DNA from 3 places in the Humiphilus diazotrophicus genome. Region 1 is predicted to be linked to each of the others. Evidence: riboswitches for the same ligand, from Rfam matches in the RefSeq annotation. Region 1 holds a riboswitch; each other region holds the start of a gene.
What was found. Region 1 has a riboswitch for cobalamin ahead of cobU (bifunctional adenosylcobinamide kinase/adenosylcobinamide-phosphate guanylyltransferase). Riboswitches for the same ligand answer to the same signal wherever they lie in the genome.

Region 1 (7,699 bases):
CATAAAGCAATCCCACCAGGAGGGAGGTAATGGTATGGATAACTGTAGCTGTTACCAATGCGCTTAGATGAAATGCGGCGATCTCCTGGTCTGATGGATTTAGCCATCCGGCAACGCCGGCTCCACCTAACAGGTTAATGCTGTACCAGAGGCTATGGAATTCTAGAAGCCCGTAGATCTCAGCCGGGATGATCATTGCGATACCACCGGCAATACCTCCCTTAATGCCCGATGAAATAGGGTAGGTCTCAAGAGGCAGTTGAGCCCGATGGGTTTCATCGACTTGAATTCTCGCTACACCAGTTCGCGTAGTCGCGATTTCGATGGGCTGTAGTTCCACATCGAGTAATTCGTGATGCTCATGAGGCAGCACCTGCCGGAACCATCCAATGCACGAGACGACGGTGAGGATGGCTCCCAAAATGCCGATCCCGGTATTGGTTACCAGTGCAGCGAAGAACAGAACAATGCCGGCGGCCAAGAGGATAGGCCATGCTGTGGGCGCCGGCAGGTGTATTGTGCCCTTCGTCGTCTCCGTGCTTTCGTGTTCGCCTGCCATATCTCTTTTCACCTTCCAGCTTAGCGGCCGATTATGTAAACCACGGTAAAGACCACAACCCAAACGGCATCGACAAAGTGCCAATAAAGGCTGAGAATTTCTATTCGTTCCGAATGCTTAGGACTCAAATGTCCGGTCATTGCAAAGGCCAGGACAATAAAAATCATGATCAAGCCAATGACCACGTGGGTGGCATGCAGTCCTACCAGCGAGTAGTAAGTTGTTCCGAATAGGTTTGTATTAATTGAGAGTCCATCTTCGTAAATGAGCTTGTGCCACTCGATTCCGGTACCGACCAGAAAGATGGTTCCCAGCAGGAAAGTGACTGCCCACCACAGAGTGAAAGAGCGCAACTTCTTGTGTGCAAACGCATGCTCTGCTAGCCAGATAAAGAAGCTGCTTGAGAGTAAACAGATTGTATAGAAGATCGGGACCTCAAGAACCTCTCTAGGTGTCGGCCCAAAGGTGCTCTTCCCGATGTTGTAGATATAGGCGACCACAAAGATGGTAAAGATTGCTGTCTCGGCAACGATCAGCGAGTACATCGCAACTTTACCGCGCGAGGGTGGCTCCCAATGTTGTGCCTGATAACTCTGGTGCTGGGGGATAGTGCTCATCGAAAATTAGCCTTGTGCTTTATTCAAAGTCGGCATCTTTGTCTTCGGGATGCTTTATATCCCAAAGCGGTCTTCTGCTTGCCACCACGGGGTCGGTAGCGAAGTTGTAGGCAGGCGGAGGCGAGCTGGTAGACCATTCCAATGTCCACGCATCCCATGGATCCGGTCCTGCCTCTTTTCTCCGGAAATAAGAGTTGACCAGGTTAAAGACGAGTACCAGCACGCCTGCGGCCTGAAAGACTGCTCCGAAGGAGATGATCTGGTTTAAAAGTGTCCATCCACGATCTGCTTCGTAGGTGAATATCTGTCTTGGCATTCCCAGGATTCCTGGAATATGCATAACGTCAAAGGTGATATGGAATCCGATCAGAAATAGCCAGAAGTGCCACTTAGCCAGGCGTTCGTCCAGCATGCGTCCAGTCATCTTTGGGTACCAATAGTACATGGCAGCAAAGATCATGAAGACAATTGCTCCGACGAGAACGTAGTGGAAGTGGGCAACAAGAAAGTATGAATTGTGCAGTTGCCAGTCGAAGGGTGAGACGGCAAGGATAATTCCTGTCAATCCCGCAATAAGAAACTGCAGTAGGAATGCAGCTGAAAACAACATTGGGGAAGCAAAGCGGATCTTCCCACCCCACATTGTTGCCAGCCAGTTGAAAATCTTAATTCCGGTTGGAATCGAAACTAACATCGTCGACAGGGTGAAGAAAGCATTTGAGACCGATGTCATTCCCACCGTGAACATGTGGTGCGCCCATACGCCGAGACTGATGAAAGCGATGCCCACGGAGGCTGTTGCCATCGCAGAATATCCAAAGATAGCTTTTCGGGAGAAGACAGGAATAATCTCGTTTGCAAAAGCGAAGGCCGGCAAGACTAGAACATAAACTTCGGGATGACCAAAGATCCAGAAGAAGTGGACCCAGATAATTGCGGATCCTCCAGCCTGAGTGTCGAAAAAGTGTCCACCTAGATACCTGTCAATCAGGAGCATGATCTGTGCGGCAGTTAGCGGACTTATGGTGACCAGTACGAGTGATGAGACGGTTAGATAAAGCCAGGCAAGAAGCGGCATGCGTGCTAAGGTCATTCCTTTGCATCGCATTGAGAATACCGTGGCGATGATATTGATCGCTGTTCCGATACTTCCGAAACCATTCAAGAGGACAGAGATGGTCCAATAATCGACCGTATGCCCGGGAGAAAAGGCGCGTTCCGTAAGTGGAGCGTAAGCAAACCATCCGACATCAGGAGCACTTCCTGTTCCTGAAAGTCCAACGCCGCCGATAAAACTGTAATAGAGAAGAATGCCCGAAAAGGCGCTCAGCCAAAAGCTAAAGGCATTCAGGCGTGGAAAGGCCATATCTCGTGCGCCGATCATGAGCGGGATCAGGTAGTTTCCAAATCCAAATAAGATCGGCATTCCCACGAGAAAGACCATCGTCGTTCCATGCATGGTGAATAGCCGATTAAAGGTCATCGGCGAAACGAAGTGATTGTGTGGAACAAAAAGTTGGATGCGGATAAAGATGGCTTCCAGTCCTGCAACCAGGAGGAAGATCAAAGAGTAGGCGATATAGAGAATACCGATCTTCTTATGATCGACCGTAACAATCCAGTCGTGAACGATTTCAAGCGCTGTCCCGCCAAAACCATGGGGTTTGGTGACATCGATTGCCCCACCCATTCCGCCTTGTATCGGGAGGCTGGAATCTGCCATCTTCGACCTCATTATCTCTGTGCAGTTGCGTTACTTTAGTGTTGCCAAATATGCGGTAATTTCATCGAGCTGCTTATCCGACAGTTGCATCGCAGGCATTAAGCAGCCCGGCTTAAAGATGTTTGGATCCGCGATCCACTTCTTCAGATTTTGGGGCGTATTATCGACGGCTCCGGAAGCTAGGGTGTCCCGGCTCATCAGATGCGTCAGGTCCGGTCCATAGCGTCCATTTGCAACGGTTCCGGATACCGCATGGCAGTTGATGCACGATTGCGTCTCGAAAACTTTTCGTCCTTCAGCAGCAGCTGTATCTTCGACGGCGGATTTCTTCTGACTCTGCACCCAGGCCTGAAACTGCTCAGGTGTATCTACATAAACCCGCAACAACATCAGAGCATGCTCAGGACCGCAAAACTGAGCGCATTGGCCCTTGTATAAACCAACACGTTGAGGATCGATCCATAATTCATTGACTCTGTTAGGAATAAGATCGATTTTCCCTGCCAGATTTGGAATCCAGAAGCTATGAATTACGTCCGCTGATGTCAATTTGAAGAAAGTTGGTTTTGGCGATGAAGTGCTGCTTAAGGGGACATGTAATTCGTTGGCTGTAACGATACCGAGCGCTGGGTAACGAAACTCCCACCAAAATTGGTGTCCAATAACGATTACGTCAAGGGCAGAGGCGGGCTTGGGCGCATCCTGAATTGCAAAGATCATTCTTGCTGTAGTCAGAAACAACACAACGATGATGAGGATGGGAATGATTGTCCAGGAAAGCTCAATTTGCGTGCTGCCAAACACTTGAGGTGGTTCGAGTGCCTCATCCTTGCGTGCACGGAAGCGAATAATTGCCGTAACGAGCAGAGTTGCAACAACAAGAAATATTCCGGTCGTGATAGCCAGGACAAATAATCCCAAGCCGTGGATCAAGCTTGCCGGTGTAGAGGCGGGGGAAAAGATGTTGGTATTAGGCGACTGGGCGAAGACCTGTTTTTGACACAGGCCAAGACCTGACAGCACAAGCAGAGTGTGCCGCAAAAATCTATGATTTTGCACTCTATCAGTCACTTATCCAATCCAGTTACACCAACGTTGGGATGGTCTTTAATCCGAAGCAGTAGCCTGACGGTCTGCTTGTTCGAATAGTTCATCAGCTAAGAACAGCACAGTCCCAAAAGGCGTTTTTAGATGCCCGTAGAGGCGAGAAGAGATGTCTATTGTTTTCGAATAACGGCAATAGACAACATTTCATCCACGAGGCGCTTTGTCCCAAGCCCTTTGCGATCTGAATTGTTTTGGGTGTTAGTTGTCGGCGCTCCTCTAGTGGAGCTTTGGCTAAGTACTTAAGAATCGATAAATTGTTGGCTCTCAGTTACACGCGTGCACCCTGAAGCCAGAGCTATGAAAAAGGGGAAAGTGTTTCAATTTGTATATGCGCCTTCAAATGTTCTGCAAGGTGCAAGAACATCGCCTCCGCGCTCAGCTCTAGATTGAATGTACCACATCATAAGCCTGTTCCCAGCAAGGAGATGCGAAAACAAGAATGTCTTCAATTGTAAAGATGCTGGGTATCGTAAGCAGGTTCCATCGGCTCGCGATTTTCTGTTGTGTTTGTGTGGAATTGTGAAATATAGAGCCGAATATCGGTGTTACAAGGGGTTTGCTGTTTTCTCAGAGAAGCGGAGTCAATGTTCGGCCCTGAGTCTCGGAGCATATCAGGGCCGTTGCATTGAGAGCAGCTATTGTTTTTCCAGTTCGTCTTCAATGAGCCGAATAAGAGCTGGATCGTCCGGCTTTGTGTCGGGGCTGAAACGTGCCACAACATCGCCACCGCGATTCACAATAAATTTCTCGAAATTCCAAAGGACTTCAGGCTCCGGGTTCGGATCGATCCCGTGTCCTTTTAGCTTTTCTTTAAAGGCATCACCCGAGGTGCTGATTGCCTTTGGCTGCATTGTTGTAAGCAGCCGGTAGAGCGGATGCTTTGATTCTCCAACTACAGAGATTTTTTCAAAGAGAGGGAAGTCTATGCTGTAGTTCATTCGGCAGAAGGTTTGAATCTCCTCGTTGCTTCCCGGTTCTTGCTCTTTGAAGTTGTTTGCAGGAAATCCAATAACCACTAAACCCCGGTCGCGATAGTTTTGGTAGAGCTTCTCAAGGCCATCGTATTGAGGAGTCAACCCGCATTTTGACGCGACATTAACAACCAGCAAAACCTTTCCTTTGTATTCGTTCAACGAAGCATCCGTGCCATCGATGCGTTTTAGGGGAACTTCATAGACGCTCATCTGATTCATCTCCTCATTGCCTCAATCGACCTTTGACCACTGGATCGCATTGTGTGCCAGATGAGTCTACCGCAAGGAATGGCAACAACGCATGAAAGGCCAACGGTTTGCCGAAAATGAATCGGTTGACCCGGCCCTGCCGATTGGTTATAAAGAATTATCTGGTGTTCAGGGAAGCGCGGTGCAAATCCGCCACTACCCCGTAACTGTGAGCGCGGAGAACACGAACAGGCAGAGATGCAGCCACTGGGAGCGATCCTGGGAAGGTGTTCGTTGTTTGAGGAAGCGTAAGTCAGGAGACCGGCCAGATGCCAATCCAGGCTTGATCCAGCTTCGATGGGAGAGTTGGAAAGCGTTCTTGTCGGTCAATACCGTACTCGAAGCGCCTGCTATTTGATGATCCCGCGGCATTGGGCTCTAATGCTCACCGCAGAGGAAATATGCAAGAGACGTACCGAAAATCGGTAACTCTCGTGCTTGGTGGTGTTCGTAGCGGAAAGAGCCGCTTCGCGCAGCATTTGGCGACGCGTGCAGACTCCGTTGCCTTTATTGCTACAGCGCAATACACCGATGACGAGATGAATGCGAAGATCGCGCGCCACAGGCAGGAACGCCCTGCATCCTGGCAAACAATCGAGGAGCCGGTAAAGCTTGATTCGGTTCTTAATCAGATCGATGGAGAGTATGGGCTGGTGCTCATCGATTGCCTGACGATTTTTGCGGCAAATCTTTTGGATGCGGAAGCCAATGGCGATAATCTGCAAAGCCGTGCAGATGCTTTCTGTAAAGCCATTTCTGCCAGCAGGTCAACCATTGTTCTGGTTTCAAATGAGGTGGGCAGTGGTGTTGTTCCAGAGTATCCCTCGGGACGTAGATATCGCGATCTCCTTGGAGAGATCAATCAGCGTATTGCTGCCCTGGCTGACAATGTTGTGCTAATGGTGGCCGGTCTTCCTCTGGTGCTGAAGGGGAAGGTGGAGGCGTGATTGCCTTTCTTGTTGCCGGCGCCGCAAGCGGAGTGGGGAAGACGACTGTCGCTCTTTCATTAATGTCCGCTTTTTATCAGAAGAAATTAGTTGTTCAGGCGTTCAAGTGTGGTCCTGATTTTCTCGACACGGGGCATCACTCCAGGATCTGCAATCGCCATTCGCGAAATCTCGATAGCTGGATGCTCTCACACGATACGAATCGAGAGCTCTATGCTAAAGCCGTTTGCGACGCTGATGTGGCAATTGTCGAAGGCGTAATGGGACTCTTCGATGGCGTAAGTGGCGGTTCAGAACAAGGAAGTGCCGCAGAAATAGCAAAGCTTCTGAATATTCCCATCGTTTTGGTTGTGGATGCATCGAGAAGTGGAAGAAGCATTGCCGCTGTAGTAAAAGGCTTTCTGACCTTTGATCCTTCGCTCCGTTTTGCTGGAGTAATTCTGAATCAGGTTGCGGGTGAGAATCATTTTCGGTTGCTAGAGACGGCAATTCGTGCCACGTGTGATGTACCTATTTTAGGTTGGTTACCCAAAGAGCCTTCGATATGCATTCCGGAGAGACATCTTGGATTGCATACTGCGGAAGAGTTTGACGGCTGGCAGCAAAGGCGCGAAGAGCTGGCTGGCTTTGCGTTGAAGCATATCAATCTTGACTTACTGGCAAGATCGGCCTCTTGTTCAAGGCCAAAGCTTCCGGAAAACAGATCTGTCCGTATTAGCAAACCGAAAGTGGTTCGCATCGGCGTTGCTCAGGACCAGTCCTTCTCTTTTTATTATCAGGACAATTTAGATTGTTTGCGCGAGATGGGCGCGGAAATTGTACCGTTTAGCCCTCTGACGGACTCTAATTTACCTCCCAACCTGAGTGCGTTGTACCTCGGCGGAGGGTATCCCGAGCTTTATGCAGAAGCTTTGGCCAACAATTCTTCCATGCTTTCCGCTTTCAGGTACTTTGCTGCAGAGGGTTATCCCATTTATGGCGAGTGTGGCGGAATGATGTATTTGGCCGAAAGTTTGAAAACACTTGATGGCAAGTGCTTCCGGCTGGCAGGGGTGTTGCCTCTACAGGTTGAGATGACGGATCGTCTCATGCGTTTTGGTTACGCGCAATTGGAATTAACTGAAGATTGCATCCTGGGACGAAAGGGAACTATTACCAGAGGGCATAGTTTCCATTATTCACGGTGTTCAGCAACGAAAGAGGTTTCCTCCGTCTATCGTGTTAGCTATACGCTTTCCGGTAAGCAGGAGAGTGAAGGCTATCGGAATAGCGGTGTGCTTGGTAGCTACCTTCACCTTCATTTCCTGTCGAATCCGTCGATTGCAGAGAGCTTTGTCGAGCATGCAAGGCGGTTTGCATGAGAGTGCAATTGATAAGAGCTCTGATAGCGTTTCTATTGCTTGGCGCAGTACTGCCAGCGGTGGCTTCTCGTAAGTTGACCGACGAACTTGGCCGGACAGTCGTTGTTCCAGATCACCCTCACCGGCTTATCTGCCTGGCGCCGAGTGTTGTAGACGATGTTT
Region 2 (7,699 bases), 650 kb from region 1:
GATCCCCGGATGGGTCATGCTGCCGCTGAACCGGACTGATTGGCGTTGGTTTCTGGAGAGAGAAGATAGTCCTTGGTACCCTTCTGCCCGAGTATTCCGGCAAAAGGTATCGGGAGTGTGGGACAGCGTAGTGCAGGAGATTCAAGCTGAGCTTCAGAAGCTCGCGCAAGAGAAGGCATCTCGTTAATCTTAGTTTGTATGGCCATCCCTTTTGACAGAATGGCCATACATATATTGCCCTTGGTCTACAACACAGCTATAGAAGCCTTCCCGAAAGGCCTGGGCTCGCCAACAATACCAGCCTAGCTACGCCAATCTCGAATTTCTGACTTCATGATCAGTTATCGAAGCGTTTCAGGAATTCGTATCTACCGCGAAGATCGTCTTTGTTGGCTTCAATCTTCTCGCCAAGATATATGAGCTTCCACCCGGTTTCAGGACGGTATTCCGGCCACACGGGCAATCCTTGTCCATTGGGATTCCCTGTTCTTGCGAAGTTCGTCCAATAGCTCATCATTTCGCTGGATAGCTTTCGGTCTGCCGGAGTCCAAGGCAGTGTCATTGAATCCAGCGTCCCAAAGACATAGAGGATATCGGCGGAATGATAAGCCCCCGTCCCTGCCGGATGATACTGATCCGGTGGAGGAGCCTGATCGAATCTGTAACGGAAGATAGGTGCTTCTCCAGTATCGGAATGAGCTTCAATCCATCTCCAGGTTGAATATGCGATAAACCGATCTCCGGCTAAAGCCTGCGTCGACTGAGCAGCTTCAGCATCGTTCTTTGCAGGATACAGAGAAAGGAAAAGGTCGGTTTTTTTCGGAAACTCCTTTTCCGCCATTGCACGGAAAGTCGCTACCGTAGGCTTATCCTTCGCGTCCAGGAGAACGCCTCCTGCTTCATCCCGATTCCAGCCGGCGAGTAATGGCACATGTGCCTGCTTGCCTTCGCCATAGATATCGGCTACCTCGTCAGGGAGAAAGTAACCGTCGATGGAAGGAATAAACCATGGGTTTTCGCCATGAGCTTTGAAATCCACATCCAAGATCTCCGAAGCGGACTTTGCGCGAAGTTCCTTCGGACTGGCAGATCCTAGAGCTGTCGTTAGAAACTGGCTATGCTTCTCCGCGGTCTCTTTCCCCGGCAAAAACGGCAGAGTTTTCCCGCCAACAGCGCTACCGCTCTCACCAATCGCTTTCTGGAACTGCCCCTTTGTCAAAGGCGAGGCCATCAACGCGCTCACTGAAAACGATCCGGCGGACTCGCCAAAGATTGTCACATTGCCAGGATCTCCGCCAAAAGCGGCGATATTGCGCTTCACCCATTCAAGAGCTGCGACTTGATCGAGAAGACCGTAGTCACCACTGGCCTTGTGTGGCGACTCGGCGCTGAGTTCGGGAAGGGCTAAGAAACCGAAGACGCCCAGACGATAATTGAGCGATACAACAACAACGCCCTTCTTGGCTAGATTTTCTCCATCCTGGCGAGGTTCGGATGAAGCACCCGCAAGGAAACCTCCGCCATGAATCCAAACCATGACCGGCAATTTGGCGGTGGCATTTGCAGCCGGAGTCCAGATATTCAGGGTGAGACAATCTTCGCTCGGACCGGAGTCACGGAAGACCATATCCGGATAAACATTCCCCTGCATACAACGGGAACCGAACTGCTGTGCCGGACGCACACCCGTCCAGGCAACAGGTGGCTGAGGCTCTTTCCAGCGAAGATCTCCAACAGGAGGTGCAGCATAAGGAATTCCCTTAAAGGCCCTGACTGTACTTCCGGCGGACTTACTTCCCTCTACAACACCAGCTTCTATCTTTATCTGGAGCGATGGCGCAGTACCGCGGTCAGCTGCCATTAAGCCATTTGCCGAACAAACAATTACACCGGCAAACAATTGCAAAACACGTCGTCTTCTCTGGAACATTCCCTGCTTCTTACCCCTGTTGCTTCCGTCCTCCCCATTCTTCTACCGCCAGGAGATCATCTATTGTCTCTCGACGACGAATTCTGCGGGCCTGCTTGCCCTTTACGAGAATTTCAGCAGGACGCGGACGGGTGTTGTAATTCGAACTCAGGGACATACCATACGCCCCGGCATCCAGCACTGCAACCAAATCTCCACGTTTCAGGGAAGGTAGCTTACGATCCCGAGCGAAGAAGTCCCCTGTCTCACAAATGGGACCAACTACGTCCATCGGACGAAGGGCACCACGATGCGGCTCCACCGGCACTATCTCATGATGCGCGTGGTACAGGGCAGGGCGGATCAGGTCATTCATGCCAGCATCGGTAATAAGGAAAGTCTTCTTTCCATTCTTCTTCACATAGACCACGCGAGTCACTAGAGCTCCCGCCTGGGCAACAATGAAACGGCCAGGCTCAACAAGGAGCTCTACATCCATGCCGTCAAGTGCCTGGTTGATTGCCTGAGAGTACTTCTTCACTTCCTTCTCAGCATCAAAGCTCTTGCCTAAGTGATATTCGATTCCCAGCCCTCCGCCGGCATCGATGCTGCGCAACTCGATTCCGCTCTTCTTGAGCTGCTTCACGAACTGAGCAACACGCCCCAGGGCGGCACCAAACGGATCGGCGCTGCGAATCTGCGACCCGATATGTACGCTGATCCCATAAGGTTCCAGCCACTTGTGCTCGGCAGCCTTGCGATAAACGCGGCGAGCAGTAGCAAAATCAACGCCAAATTTGTGCTCACGCATACCGGTAGAGATATAAGGATGCGTTTCGGCAAAGACATCCGGGTTGACCCGGAAAGCAATACGCGCGCACTTCTTTTTCTTCTTCGCACGCTCACCAAGGAGCTCCAGCTCCGGCTCGCTCTCAACATTGAAAAGACGGATTCCCGCATCGAGAGCAAGATCCATCTCCCAGGGCTCTTTTGCAACTCCGGAAAAGACAACCCGTTCTGCAGCTTTCGGATTCACCGCCAGGATGCGCTGTAGCTCTCCGCCGGAAACGATATCGAAACCGGCACCAGCCTTATCGAGTAATTCAAGGATAGCCAGGGCTGAATTTGCCTTCACCGCATAACAAACCAAATGCGAGCGATTGGCAAATGCATTCTGGAACAAGCTCAATCGCTGCAAAATCTCATCTGCAGAATAGACATACAGCGGAGTACCGAATTTCTTCGCGAGAGAATCAAGCGGCAACTCTCCGCAATGCAGAACAGAACTCTTCTTCGGGTGCGAAAACGGGCGACTCAGAACGCTAACCTCTACGTAATAGGAATGGTCTTGATTTGAGACTAGCAGATTGAGACCAAGGTGGAGAGAATTATTGGTTCCACGCCGGGAACCAATCGTTTTGAGCTAGCGCATCTTGCCGCAAGAAACTACACCCGCAAAGACGGGTCCAAGGCTGTCTCTGAACGAAATGACTGCAGAGAATAGCTGCTACGAGCTGGAATCATCGCTCGAACAGCTGCAAGATCTTCGGAAGCAAGCAGAGGCAAAACGTTTGTAGTTCGAAACTGATGGCGCACTCCGCTTTCGGCAATAAGATCGATACTCTCGCAAATGACGGATGTCTCTACAGCAATACCAGCCAGGACCTCATATCGAGAGAGCGGTGCCTTTACGTCCATTGCAACAAAATCCAATAGCTTCCGATCAAACAGGTCACGAAGCACCTTAGGACGGCTGCCATTCGTATCGAGTTTGACGGCGTAGCCCATAGAGCGGACCGCCACAAGAAAGTCCGCCAGATCGGCGTGTAGAGTGGGCTCTCCGCCACTGATCACAACACCATCCAGAAATTTCCGGCGGCTATGGAGAGAAGCCAGCACATCGGAGACCGCTATAGCAGTCTCCGAATGTGCCGTCAGTAAAGCTCCGTTGTGGCAGTAAGGACAACGAAAGTTACATCCCTGCGTAAAGACGACGGCAGCCATCTTCCCCGGATAATCGCAAAGACTAAGCGGAAGGAAACCTCCGATCAGCATGGATCAGGCTCCAATCGATAGCGATTCGCGCAATTCGAACTCGGCTTGTTTGCCTTTATTCCACTGGCCCACCGGACGCAAATAGCCAACAACCCTGGAATAGACCTCTGTACGAACTCCGCAATCGGGACATGATGTCTGCTCGCCGTTGAGATACCCATGCTCCGGGCAGATAGAAAAAGTAGGAGTCACAGTAAAATATGGAAGTCTGTAACTACTACAAACCTTCTTCACAAACGCTTTTACAGATTCCGGATTCGGCACAGCTTCTCCTAGAAACAGATGCTGCACGGTTCCACCTGTGTAGCGTTGCTGCAGAGCATCCTGCAGTGCCAATACTTGAAATAAGTCGTTCGTATAATCGACCGGAAGTTGCGTGGAATTCGTATAGAAAGGACTGCCCCCTTCTTTCACCTGTCGTTCATTTGCAGAAAGAATCTCAGGAAACGCTTCTTGGTCTAGCTTCGCCAGACGATAGCTGGTGCCCTCTGCAGGAGTCGCCTCCAGGTTATAGAAATTGCCGGTTTCTTCCTGATAGAGAGCTAACCGTTCACGCATGTAATCCAAGACTTCGGCAGCAAACCGGGAGCCCTCAGGGCTTCCAATATCGCAACCAAGAAAGTTTCTGCACGCCTCGTTCATTCCAACTAAGCCAATCGTGGAAAAGTGATTCGCCCAATAACGTCCGAAACGGGCACGAATGTCGCGGAGATAATATTGCGTATATGGATAGAGGTTCTTCTCTGTAAACCGCTCAAGGACTTTTCTCTTGGTCTCGAGACTTGTTCGGGCCAAATCCATCAGTTGATCGAGCCGCGCGAAAAACTCGTCTCTATTCTTCGAGAGATAGCCGAGACGAGGCATATTTAAGGTCACGACTCCAATCGAACCGGTAAGAGGATTGGCACCGAAAAGACCTCCTCCCCGCCTCTGCAATTCCCTGGTATCAAGACGAAGGCGGCAACACATGGAACGAGAGTCATCGGGAGAAAGATCGGAATTTACATAGTTGGCAAAATACGGCACTCCATATTTCGCCGTTACCTCCCAAAGACGATCCAGTACCGGTGAATCCCAGTGAAAATCGGCAGTAATGTTGTATGTGGGAATGGGAAAAGTGAAGACACGCCCGCGAGCATCCCCTTCGACCAAAACATCGAGGAAAGCACGATTGAGCATATTCATTTCTTCCTGAAACTGCCCATACGTCTCGCTTCGTCGCTCTCCGCCAATAATTACGGCCTGCTCCGCCAGCATGGTAGGAGGTTGCAGATCGAGAGTGAGATTGGTAAACGGAGTTTGAAATCCAACGCGTGTTGCAACATTGAGGTTAAAGACAAACTCTTGCAGAGCCTGCTTAACCTCCTCATAGGTAAGACCGTCATTGCGAATAAAGGGAGCTAACAACGTATCGAAGTTGGAGAAGGCTTGAGCTCCTGCAGCCTCGCCCTGCAAGGTATAAAAGAAATTGACAATCTGTCCGAGCGCTGTGCGGAAGTGCTTTGCAGGCCTGCTTTCCGCTTTCCCAGGAGCTCCCCGAAATCCTGCGAGTAAAAGATCCTGCAGATCCCATCCAACACAATAAACCGCCAAAAGGCCAAGATCGTGCAGATGCAAAGCACCGCTTACATGTGCCTCCCGCACTTCAGGAGAGTAAATCTCATTTAGCCAGTATGTTTCGCTGATTTGGCTGGCAATATAGTTATTCATCCCTTGCAGGGAAAAGGCCATATTGCTGTTCTCCTGCACCTTCCAGTCTGTCCTCTCCAGATATTGGGCAACCAGATCGACATTAGCCTGATCAACCAACTCCCGAATTTTCTTGTGCTGTTCGCGATACAAGATGTAGGCACGTGCAGTTTTCTTGAATGGTGAGTTCAAAAGAACTTCTTCAACAGCGTCTTGAATTGCCTCGACGCTTAACATTTCAGAGCGCTCAAGTGCCAGATTCAAGGCAATAACACGACGGGTAAGCGAAACTGCAATATCTTCTCCAAATTCTCCGGCCGCCTCTCCCGCTCTTCGAATGGCTGTCGTAATCTTCTGTGCATCAAAAGCTACAATGCTTCCATCTCTTTTACATATTTCAGTAAATGCCCCGGCACTATTTTTCTTTTGCTGTTCCCTATAAGTATTTGCAACGGTTTCCACATTGATCTCCTAACAGGCAAAAGGGGCAGCAAACAGAAGCGGCCACAGAAATATGACACACGACTGGTTACATAACCCGATCATCTCTTACTTCATGGAGTTGGGCAGAAGAGCACGAGCCAACAAATGGAGATTTCCTCCACCTGTACGGACAAATCCTGATCCGACCAGCCTCTCCCACGAAGGCTTCAGTCAAGACGCGCAAAGCGTCGTGTCGGCAGGTCTTCGGACTTGTGGGCTTGCAGCCCCATTGAGCTGCATCTACTCGCCATCGCTTCCCAGCTTCTTGGGAAAGCCAGTGCATGTGATGGAATTCGTTCCCATTTACCGCTGCGGGGCAGTCCTCGAATTGCACGAGGTTCCCTTTTCAGGCGAGGCTGACTCGCAACCTCGCCACCGAACACGAACCCCATCATATTGGGTCCACCACCTATCGTCAACCCAACAAATTGCGATACCTGTGTATATCCAAGCATCCTAAAAAGTGATACGCCAGAAGAAGCAAATCTGGCTACGTACTTCGGCTCATGCTTGCAACGCCCTCTCCGAGGCTCAGAGAAAACGGTTCGGGCGAGAGTGCTTCCAGAAACGCTCTCGAATCAAAAATCTCGCCGGGAGTGACAGCTCCTGCCCTTCTGCAATCGCCAGTCAAAATCCGTTCCGCTGCTTCGGCTACCAAAGGGGCAGTAACGGCATAGATATCACGCCCCGATACTGCTGCATACCGTTCCTCGTCTCCCTTACGGATGAGTACTTCCATATAGAAACGCTGATCGGAACGACCTCGCTCATCTGCCGCTATGGGTGGTGGCGTACCGGGATCATGAAGGTCCTTCAAGGCAGTTCGATTCACATAGGCATGAATTTCGGGCACCCGCAGGTGGCGCGAGATCACGATAGTCTCAGCCAGAGGGAAAATGACAACATCCTGTTTCCCAAAAGGCGGAGGAAAATCCCACGAAAGCTCAGGGGAAGGATCGTCAACAAAGGTCAGTACATTCCCTGAAAACACAAATCTGCGGCCAGGATTCCTCTCTCCTGTCCGAGAAGTTCCGCGTGTCGGCTTCCAACTATCGAGTGCAACAGCCAGATGGATTTCGTCTACTGTCGTCCAATCCGCCATGGCCGCTGTCGCAAGAAGATCTCCTAATCCGCCATAAAACGCGATGGAAGGCATGATTACAACTCCCGCCGCCTTTGCTGCCGCGGAGAACCGCTCGAAAGCCTCAAGCGTTACCCGTTGTTCTGCAGTCACGTCCAAATAATGGATACCAGCACGAAGAGCTGCATCCATCACAGGCACCGCCGTATCGATAAAGGGACCAGCGCAATTGATAATCAACGACGCATCCGCCAACGCCTGATCGAGCGTTTGAGGAGCATCAACAGAGGCCAAGCGAATCTTCCATGACGGATGCCTGCTGACCAAGGGAGAAAGCTTCTCTGCATCGCGCCCGACAAGAATACCTTTGATACCACGCCGCGCCAATTCAGACACAACGAAACGGCCAGTATGCCCTGATGCGCCGACAACCGCGATTTTGTGGTTGCTATTGATTGTGGTGCGCCGACTGATCTCTTGAT
Region 3 (7,699 bases), 410 kb from region 1:
ATACATCGCATCGTTACAAACAGTCCGAATCGGGGTGGGTATTCGTCGCCTTTCGATCTGCAATATCGTCCAACGCCTGTATTCTTGCCATATACGACAGCCTGATGCTCGACGCCGGAATGAAGCTACCGCTGCGGAATAGAGCGTGCGGGATTTCCTACGACTGTTGTTCCTGGTTCAACGTCGCGAACCACTACGGCTCCGGCTCCGATAATGGCGTCGTCTCCCACCGTTAATCCTGGAAGCAGTATTGCTCCGCCACCGATCCAGACGTTCTTTCCAATTCTGACGTTTTTGCCATTTTCTTTATCGATGAGACGCAGATCGGCATCGCGCGGGTGGTCAGCTGCATAGATGTGTACTCCGGGGCCGATTTGAGTGCGATCTCCAATATGGATAGGCATGACGTCGAGCAATACACAGTTGAAGTTGAAGAAAACGTTATTGCCCAGGTGGATGTTGTATCCATAATCGCAAAAGAAGGGAGATCGAATTTCAACTTCTTCTCCCATTGAACCCAAAAGGCTCTGGAGGAGCATGCGCCGAGCTCCAGGGTCACTCGTGGCATTGAGCTGAAGGAACTTTAGTTCCGCTTGCCGACGCTCTTCTACCAGCAAGGGGTCCGTGGCAAGGTAGAATTCACCCCTCAGCATCTTTTCTTTTTCTGTCATATCTCTCTTTACGATGCAAGTTCCACCCGGTTGGCGGCAGTACACAAGGGTATTATGAGCTTGATCTCAATCCATAATTTCAGCCATACCGAAAATGCCCTAAAAGTTGATCCGCAGGGCATGAAAGCAGCCGCACATCTGCTGCGATGAGTGTTGTTGCTGGAATCACTCAGCCTTTATTATTTTCATCTCCGATTCACATCTGTCCGGATGAGATCGTCTTTAAGAGAATAAAATCAATAGGTTGGAAATAAAGCTCAAAACCTTGGGATCTATGAATAAATTTGCTCTGGCGGTTCTTCTTGGCAGCCTCTCTCTTCCTGCGATTGCTCAGGTAGACATCAAACCTCAGGATGATCGTATCGATATTGCGATCGATGGCAAGCCCTTCACCTCGCTGCATAGGGGGCTTGATGCCAACAAACCTTATATGTATCCGCTACGGACAGCTTCCGGCAAGATTGTAACCAGGGGGTTCCCTATGGAGCAGGCGGCCGGGGAATCTATCGATCATCCACATCAGCGTAGTTTATGGATAGGGGCTGAGCGTGTCAGCGGTATTGATTTCTGGGAGAACGAACCCTCCTATGATCGCCCTCATAAGGGAAAGATTCTCTTTCGCCGTCTTCTAGCCCTCCATAATGGCAAAGAGAAGGGTGATCTGACCATTGCTGCTGACTGGGTAAGCCCCACAGGGGAGCCCCTCATCGATGAAACTCTTAGCATGACCTTTTATGCAGGTACTCAACAAAATCGAATTTTCGATATCGATTTGACGTTGACTGCAAAGAAGAAAGTCACCTTTGAGGATGATCACGATGCCATCCTAGGGTTGCGACTAGCGGCTCCTTTTGAAGAGAGCCACGGCGGTAAGGTCCAGAATGCAGCGGGGGTTGAAGGCGCCGATCATGTACGTGGGACACATTCTCCGTGGGTAGATTGGCAGGCCGATCTCAATGGGGAGAAAGTTGGGGTCACGATCATGGATCACCCCGGAAATTTCCGTTATCCAACTCCCTGGCACGTGCGGCCTTATGGAATGCTTTTTGCCAGTCCTTTTGCTCAGCATGATTTTTCGAAAGATATTCCGGATGGGAGCCTGACTCTCGAACCCGGTAAGAAGCTCCATTTGAAATACAGGATTTTGGTTCATCCGGCAGACATCTCCGTCGCCGGACAGTTCAAGGAGTTCGCAGCAAAATGAGGTTTTTGCCTGTCCTTATCGCGTTTCTTGTGTTCCACCTGCCCACCACGCTATGGGCCGCGACAACAACTCTACATGGAATTGTGACAGCAGGTTCTCCTGCCTCTCCGATCCGCAATGCAAAGGTTTCGCTTCGTTCCGGGGCGCAGGAACGAAGCTCTCGAACCGACGAGGTAGGGAATTACAGCTTCAGTTCTCTTGAAGCGAACCGTGCCTATACATTGATTATCGAAGCAGAGGGACTACGGACGTTTACTCAAACGCTTCAGCCTCTAGGTGACGGAGAAGCCCGACAGATCGACATCAAAATGGAGATTGTCGGTGCATATGACTCTGTGCGAGTTTCCGGCGAGATGATGGATTTAGCCGGACAGTCGGCGAATGTTAGCCAGATTGTTTCCTCACAAGATTTGAACGAACTTCCTTCTGTGACTCGTTCTGTTGCAAAATCTGCCCTTCTCGATCCCCACGTACGGCAGACGATCGGTCTGGGATCCGACTATCAGGACAGTAATCGTCTTTCCATCAATGCGGCATCCTATAGAAATACCGCCTACGTTCTGGACGGAACCACTACCTATGACTGGATCTATTCGGTCGCACCTATTGAAGTGGTGTCCTTGGGTGCCACCCGCGAGATGAAAGTTCTGACCGGCGAATACTCGGCTCAGTATGGAACTTCTACCAGCGGTGTGCTGGTCATGACGACCAACCGAGGGGGTAGTCACTATCATGGTGAGGCTTTTACCTTTATCCGTCCTAGCGGAATTCAGGCATCGGCTCCCTTAGCCAGTTTTCATATCCCCAACGAACGTGAAGATTGGGGAGGCTCTGTCGGTGGTCCTTTAAGAGATGAGCGTACCACCTTCTTTGCCAATTACGAGGGTGCCAGGCAGGATCGCGGTGCCTACATACAGTCTCCTAAGCCCGGCTTTTTCGACGGACAGGTGCACGAGTACTATTCTCTACTACGCTTGGATCATAAGCTTACGGACAGGCATTCTTTAGCGGTGAGGCTCAATGGAAACCATTACGAGTCGAACAATGTAAATGACCGTATCTCAGGCTTTAACCAGCCTAGCACTGGACGGTACGCACGGACACAAGCCTGGGGAGGTCAAATCACAGAACAGAGCCTCTTCGAAAACAAAATCAATCAAGCGCGGTTTTCCTTCGTCAATTATTTCCCTGACAGTGCGATTCCGTTACAGACCTCTGTAGCTGTTGTTCGTCCAAACTACAGTACTGAGGGGTTTTCCACCTCAAACTGGGTGCATGCCCAAAACTTCACCATGGGAGATCTTCTCGCTGTCCACCAGAACAGACACGACTGGAAGATCGGCGCCGAAGTTTCCTACCTGAAGGCCAAGGACTATTCCTATACGCCGTATGGGACCTACACGTTTGCCTCCGGTGCTCCTCAACCAGGACAACACCCGCTCAGCTACAGCCAGACTTTCGGAACAGCCTTTCTCCGTTATGACCAGACAGAGATAAATGCTTTTGTGCAGGACGAATTCAAACTTTCTCCCTCTTTGGTCGCCAGCCTTGGTTTGCGTTATGAATTTCAGACCTTGACTGATAATCATGCGAACTTTGCGCCGCGAGTTGGCCTCTCCTGGGATGTACGTGGAAATGGAAAGACCGTCGTTCGCGTTGCCACCGGTCTCTTCTACGACCAGTATTATCTCTACATCGCGAGACGCTTTCGGACCCTGGGACCCAACGCTCCAACGGCAACTTACTCCTTGAATTATGGAGATCCGGGCTTTCCATCCTTCCCGAATTCTCTCTTGACGCCTCCATCCGGAGCTTCGTCCGGTAAGAGAGATTTGTACCTGCGTCCGAGTCAGCTCTCCAATCCCTACGCATTGCAGGTTTCGGCAGGTATTGAGCAGCAGCTTGGCGGGGGACTGGTGTTGACTATTTCGGGCTTACATTCTCATACGTTAAAGCAGATGAGAGTCAACGATATCAACCATCCCACGCCCTTTATCCGCACTGGTCCCGGGCAATATCGTGGAGGTACCTTGGCCAGTGCTGCGGCGGCAGCCAATGCTACACGTCCATATCAGACCTATGATGGATTAGCGGTGCGGGATATCGCGGTTATTGAAAACACCGCTTCCAGCATCTACGATTCACTCGATGTTGGTGTGACAGAACGAGTGGGACAACGGCTCCAACTTGCGGCCCACTATGTACTGTCCGATTCTGTCGCGTATTCGATGTTCTATTCGGATGCAAACAGTGGGGTACCGAACGAATGGAATAATCTAGAGAGCGCCGAGCGGGGTCCAAGCGATTTTTATCAACGGAACAGGTTCGTTGCCGACGCACTTGTTGGATTGCCCTTTAAGTCTCAGTTTGCTCTGGTTGCGACAACTGCTTCCGGGCTTCCCGTAAATCCGATTACCGGGGATGACAATAATGGCGATAGTTATGCGGTTGACCGGCCTGTGGGGTTTGGAAGGAACTCATTCCGTGGGCCATTGCAGGCCGATGTAGATGTTGCCGTTTCCAAGCGGTTCCAAGTGCATCCGCGATTGCAGCTGGAGACACGGGTGGAGACAGATAATCTCTTTAACCGTCACAACTTTATTACGGTGAACAATGTCTATGGAGAAGGAGCCAAGCCACTGGCCACCTTTCTTTCTCCAAAGTCGGGAATTACAAATGCCGATCCCGCGAGACAGTTTCAGTTTGCTACTCGATTCTTGTTCTAGACCGTTTTCACAAATACGGTGTCTGGACAAGCGAAAGCCAAGCGCGGCTTTTCTTGATGGAAAAGCCGCGCCGAAGTTTTCTCCAGCAGATACATCGTTTGTGAGATCGTACTCAGCCCAGCTCTATAGCCAAAAAAGCTACAAAGTAGAACATTCAAAGGTAGTGACAGTATCGCGGTCCCAATCTTCCCATAGATAGGCATCCTGACGCTTCTCTGCAATCAATCTCATCGCATAGCGGACTTGATCTTCATACAGTTCACAGAAGGCCCCAGGGCGATCCATTCCTCCATTCATCTCATAAGCTTCTGCGGGACAAGGAGAGCCACAGAAGTGGCGAACGGCACAGCGGAAACAGGGATCGATATCTTCTACTTTCCTTCCTGTGACCATGGTGAAGGCCGAGGACTTTAGGACTCCAGCGAGATCATCCCGGAAGAGATTGCCCCCATTGAAGGCGGGAAGGCCAAGGAATTCGCTGCACGGAAACACATCTCCATTTGCAGAGACCGCAAAGAAGCACCGGCCGCCACCACAGGGGGAGATATCGCACATCAAGCGTCGTGCCTGCGGTGCAAGGATTGCTATGAGAATATTGGCGAAGTTTGCCACAATCAGGCGGCGGCCGGTTTCCCGATAGAGCTCTTCGGTACGATGCAGTGCTTCTAGATAGTGGTGGCTAATGACCTCATCTGCAGGTTTAATATTGCGTGCTCCCTGACGAGTGCAACGGACAGGATTGAGCATGCAAGTTGTAACTCCATGTTGATGGAAGAATTCAACTGTCGGGACCAGCTGTTCCAGATTCTCCTGGGTTACAGTGCAGATGACAGAGTAATTGGAGTAACCACGTAATTTTTCCATGGCAGCAACAACCTTGGTGTAAATGCCATGGCCGTCCCAGGTTTTGCGCGTACGACTGGCAATATCTTCCAATGCGGAATCAAGAGATAGGCCAATGGCGACGTTCCTTTCCATCAAGGAATCATATTGAGCGTCATCTAATACTGTGCCATTGGTCTGAATGCCGAAACGGAAATCATTGCCATATCGATCGAACGCTGCCAGCATCGCTTCCCAATTCAATGTGGGCTCAGCTCCGTGAAAGATTATTTGAGGCTTGTATCCTTCAGGCAAAGTTACCCGGAAGTACTGCTTCAATTTCTCCATGGCCACTAGTACCTGATCTACTGGCATATGTTGGCCATTGTGACGCGTTGTATCCGGCAAATAGCAGTACGAGCAATTCAGATTGCAGCGCTCCGTAGGGTTGAAGTACACGGCAGAGGGCCGCACATCGAAGCGAAGCCGGGCCATCTCCTCTGCAAAACTGCTGGCCTTTTGTTTGTATTGCTGCAGGAATGTGCTGGAGGTCAACGCTTCTCCGAGTTTCTCTTTTTGGATGAGTGCCCAAAAGGCCGTGTCGGGATCAACCAAGCCAATGTACTCGTCGTGGCCGATATCGATTGGTTGAAGTGTGCTTCCTTTACCTGTGTTGAAATACAATCCGCGTGACGAGCTGTTGTGACCCTTTGCTTCCAGTCCCATGAGGAGGCGATCCTTTTCTTTGTCTTAACTCTGGGGCGGATAGGTGTTTGACTATCCGCCGTGCGTAAAGCTATTGTCGGTAGCTTCTATTTTTTTGTTTCGGTCATGACGTAGTGAGATAAACCCGTGCCGCTCGCTGTACAACTTTTTCGCGTGGCAATGACCGGTTGTCTGGGTTCGTTCTTCTTGGACTTCATCACGTCACCTCCTTCCTCGAAAAATGGAATAACAAAGCCGAACGCGAGATTCCTTACTGGTGCAGAGATCTGGCCGATTTCGGCAGAAGATCCTCCGGTCCGGAAGAGGGAATCGCGAATACGAATAATTGTTGTCGCAGGATCTTTTCGCTGGCAGGAAGGATATTCTCTCCAAAAAACGAAAAACCCACATCCCCGTTTTCCACGCGGAGATCGTTGAGTCGCGGTTTCGGTCAGGTGTTCTGGCTCGCAAGTTCAGAGAGCTTAATGCTTGCTCTCAATGGAAGCTTCCACCTTCCCCGGCATTTCTGACGAGTGGTAAATAGGAAGCTGCCTTCTCGCTTACAGCGGCGGGACCGCTCCGGTTTTTCACCGGAATTCCCTGTTGCCTTTGGAGGGCAACCCGAAACCAAATCTAGATGTCAGGGGAAATTTTATAGAGAGCGGGTGGGGTGGACAATAGTCCAGATCACAGAATGATGTTTAGGTTCATGCGTGTCAGGATCTGAAACTGTCGCCGTGCTTCCTCAGCTGAGAGGCACAGCTTCCTATGAGAGAAAGCTGCGCAATTTCTTGAGGTTTCGATTCAAGCTTTTGCCTGAAGCTGCTGGCCTATATGCTCTTCCCGCTTTGATCAACAATGTGCCAGCCATCGTCGAACTTCTCGAAGAGGATTGTTGCCGGCTCTTCTGCTGAGTCTGGATGAGAGGTGAGGAACTGCTCCCACCTAGCGCGGTAGTCACTTAGGGCTTGGCTGTAAGGATCTCCGCCCGGTCTGGCGTATGGTTTAAGTTCTGTGCCGAACTGGGTTAGCTTCCACGAAATCAGAATGCCAACCTTGGCGCGCTTATCATCCTGGTATATGCCGCTAATCTTGAAGTCCTTGCCAATTTCAACGAGGGGAGGAATGTTACATTGATCGGGCTTCGGCATGGGATAGCAACTGAATCCGGTGCTATAGTCACGCGTTGAAGCGGAATCTGTGGGGCTGCCTGTCTTTGGCGTCAACCGTATTGTGCGTGAATGGGGATAGTGCAACGTCACTCCGGATACAGTTTTACTTTGAGGATCCTCTTCTTGTACGGTTATGTATCCGAGTTTGCTCAATGACTCCAGCAGGGGTCCGTAAAAAATCTCTTCTTTTGATGGTCCTCCATTACCACTCGGCGAACCATATGGCTGATGTTCTGCCAACGGAAATGCCTCTGAGTCTGTAGCTTCGCCCATACCTTCGATCTTATAGCCGGGGATAGCTCCAGATATCTTGTTATCTCCAGCGGCATGTAACTTCAGCTGGGCCTCAATCATGCGCTTGGCATCTCGTTGAGTCAATTTGCCCGAACAGCCCGACAT

Region 2: linked by a shared signal. The riboswitch ahead of AC6I7T_RS05860 (ribonucleoside triphosphate reductase) and the one ahead of cobU (bifunctional adenosylcobinamide kinase/adenosylcobinamide-phosphate guanylyltransferase) in region 1 are both predicted to bind cobalamin.
Region 3: linked by a shared signal. The riboswitch ahead of cbpA (modified peptide precursor CbpA) and the one ahead of cobU (bifunctional adenosylcobinamide kinase/adenosylcobinamide-phosphate guanylyltransferase) in region 1 are both predicted to bind cobalamin.

What each region holds. Positions count from the first base shown of each region.
Region 1 covers NZ_AP040870.1:423,114-430,812, reverse strand. The annotation lists gene AC6I7T_RS03570 (hypothetical protein) at 1-559, opposite strand, end outside; gene AC6I7T_RS03565 (cytochrome c oxidase subunit 3) at 580-1,176, opposite strand; gene ctaD (cytochrome c oxidase subunit I) at 1,196-2,899, opposite strand; gene coxB (cytochrome c oxidase subunit II) at 2,930-3,958, opposite strand; gene AC6I7T_RS03550 (glutathione peroxidase) at 4,642-5,190, opposite strand; cobalamin riboswitch at 5,336-5,513, shown strand; gene cobU (bifunctional adenosylcobinamide kinase/adenosylcobinamide-phosphate guanylyltransferase) at 5,631-6,176, shown strand; gene AC6I7T_RS03540 (cobyrinic acid a,c-diamide synthase CobB) at 6,173-7,537, shown strand; gene AC6I7T_RS03535 (ABC transporter substrate-binding protein) at 7,534-7,699, shown strand, end outside.
Region 2 covers NZ_AP040870.1:1,074,233-1,081,931, forward strand. The annotation lists gene AC6I7T_RS05840 (tetratricopeptide repeat protein) at 1-187, shown strand, start outside; gene AC6I7T_RS05845 (carboxylesterase/lipase family protein) at 338-1,930, opposite strand; gene lysA (diaminopimelate decarboxylase) at 1,941-3,275, opposite strand; gene AC6I7T_RS05855 (anaerobic ribonucleoside-triphosphate reductase activating protein) at 3,356-3,964, opposite strand; gene AC6I7T_RS05860 (ribonucleoside triphosphate reductase) at 3,968-6,115, opposite strand; cobalamin riboswitch at 6,315-6,532, opposite strand; gene AC6I7T_RS05865 (saccharopine dehydrogenase family protein) at 6,627-7,699, opposite strand, start outside.
Region 3 covers NZ_AP040870.1:835,891-843,589, reverse strand. The annotation lists gene AC6I7T_RS05025 (sugar O-acetyltransferase) at 126-671, opposite strand; gene AC6I7T_RS05020 (DUF6807 domain-containing protein) at 946-1,875, shown strand; gene AC6I7T_RS05015 (TonB-dependent receptor) at 1,872-4,601, shown strand; gene cbpB (peptide-modifying radical SAM enzyme CbpB) at 4,740-6,149, opposite strand; gene cbpA (modified peptide precursor CbpA) at 6,236-6,346, opposite strand; cobalamin riboswitch at 6,562-6,768, opposite strand; gene AC6I7T_RS05000 (hypothetical protein) at 6,959-7,699, opposite strand, start outside.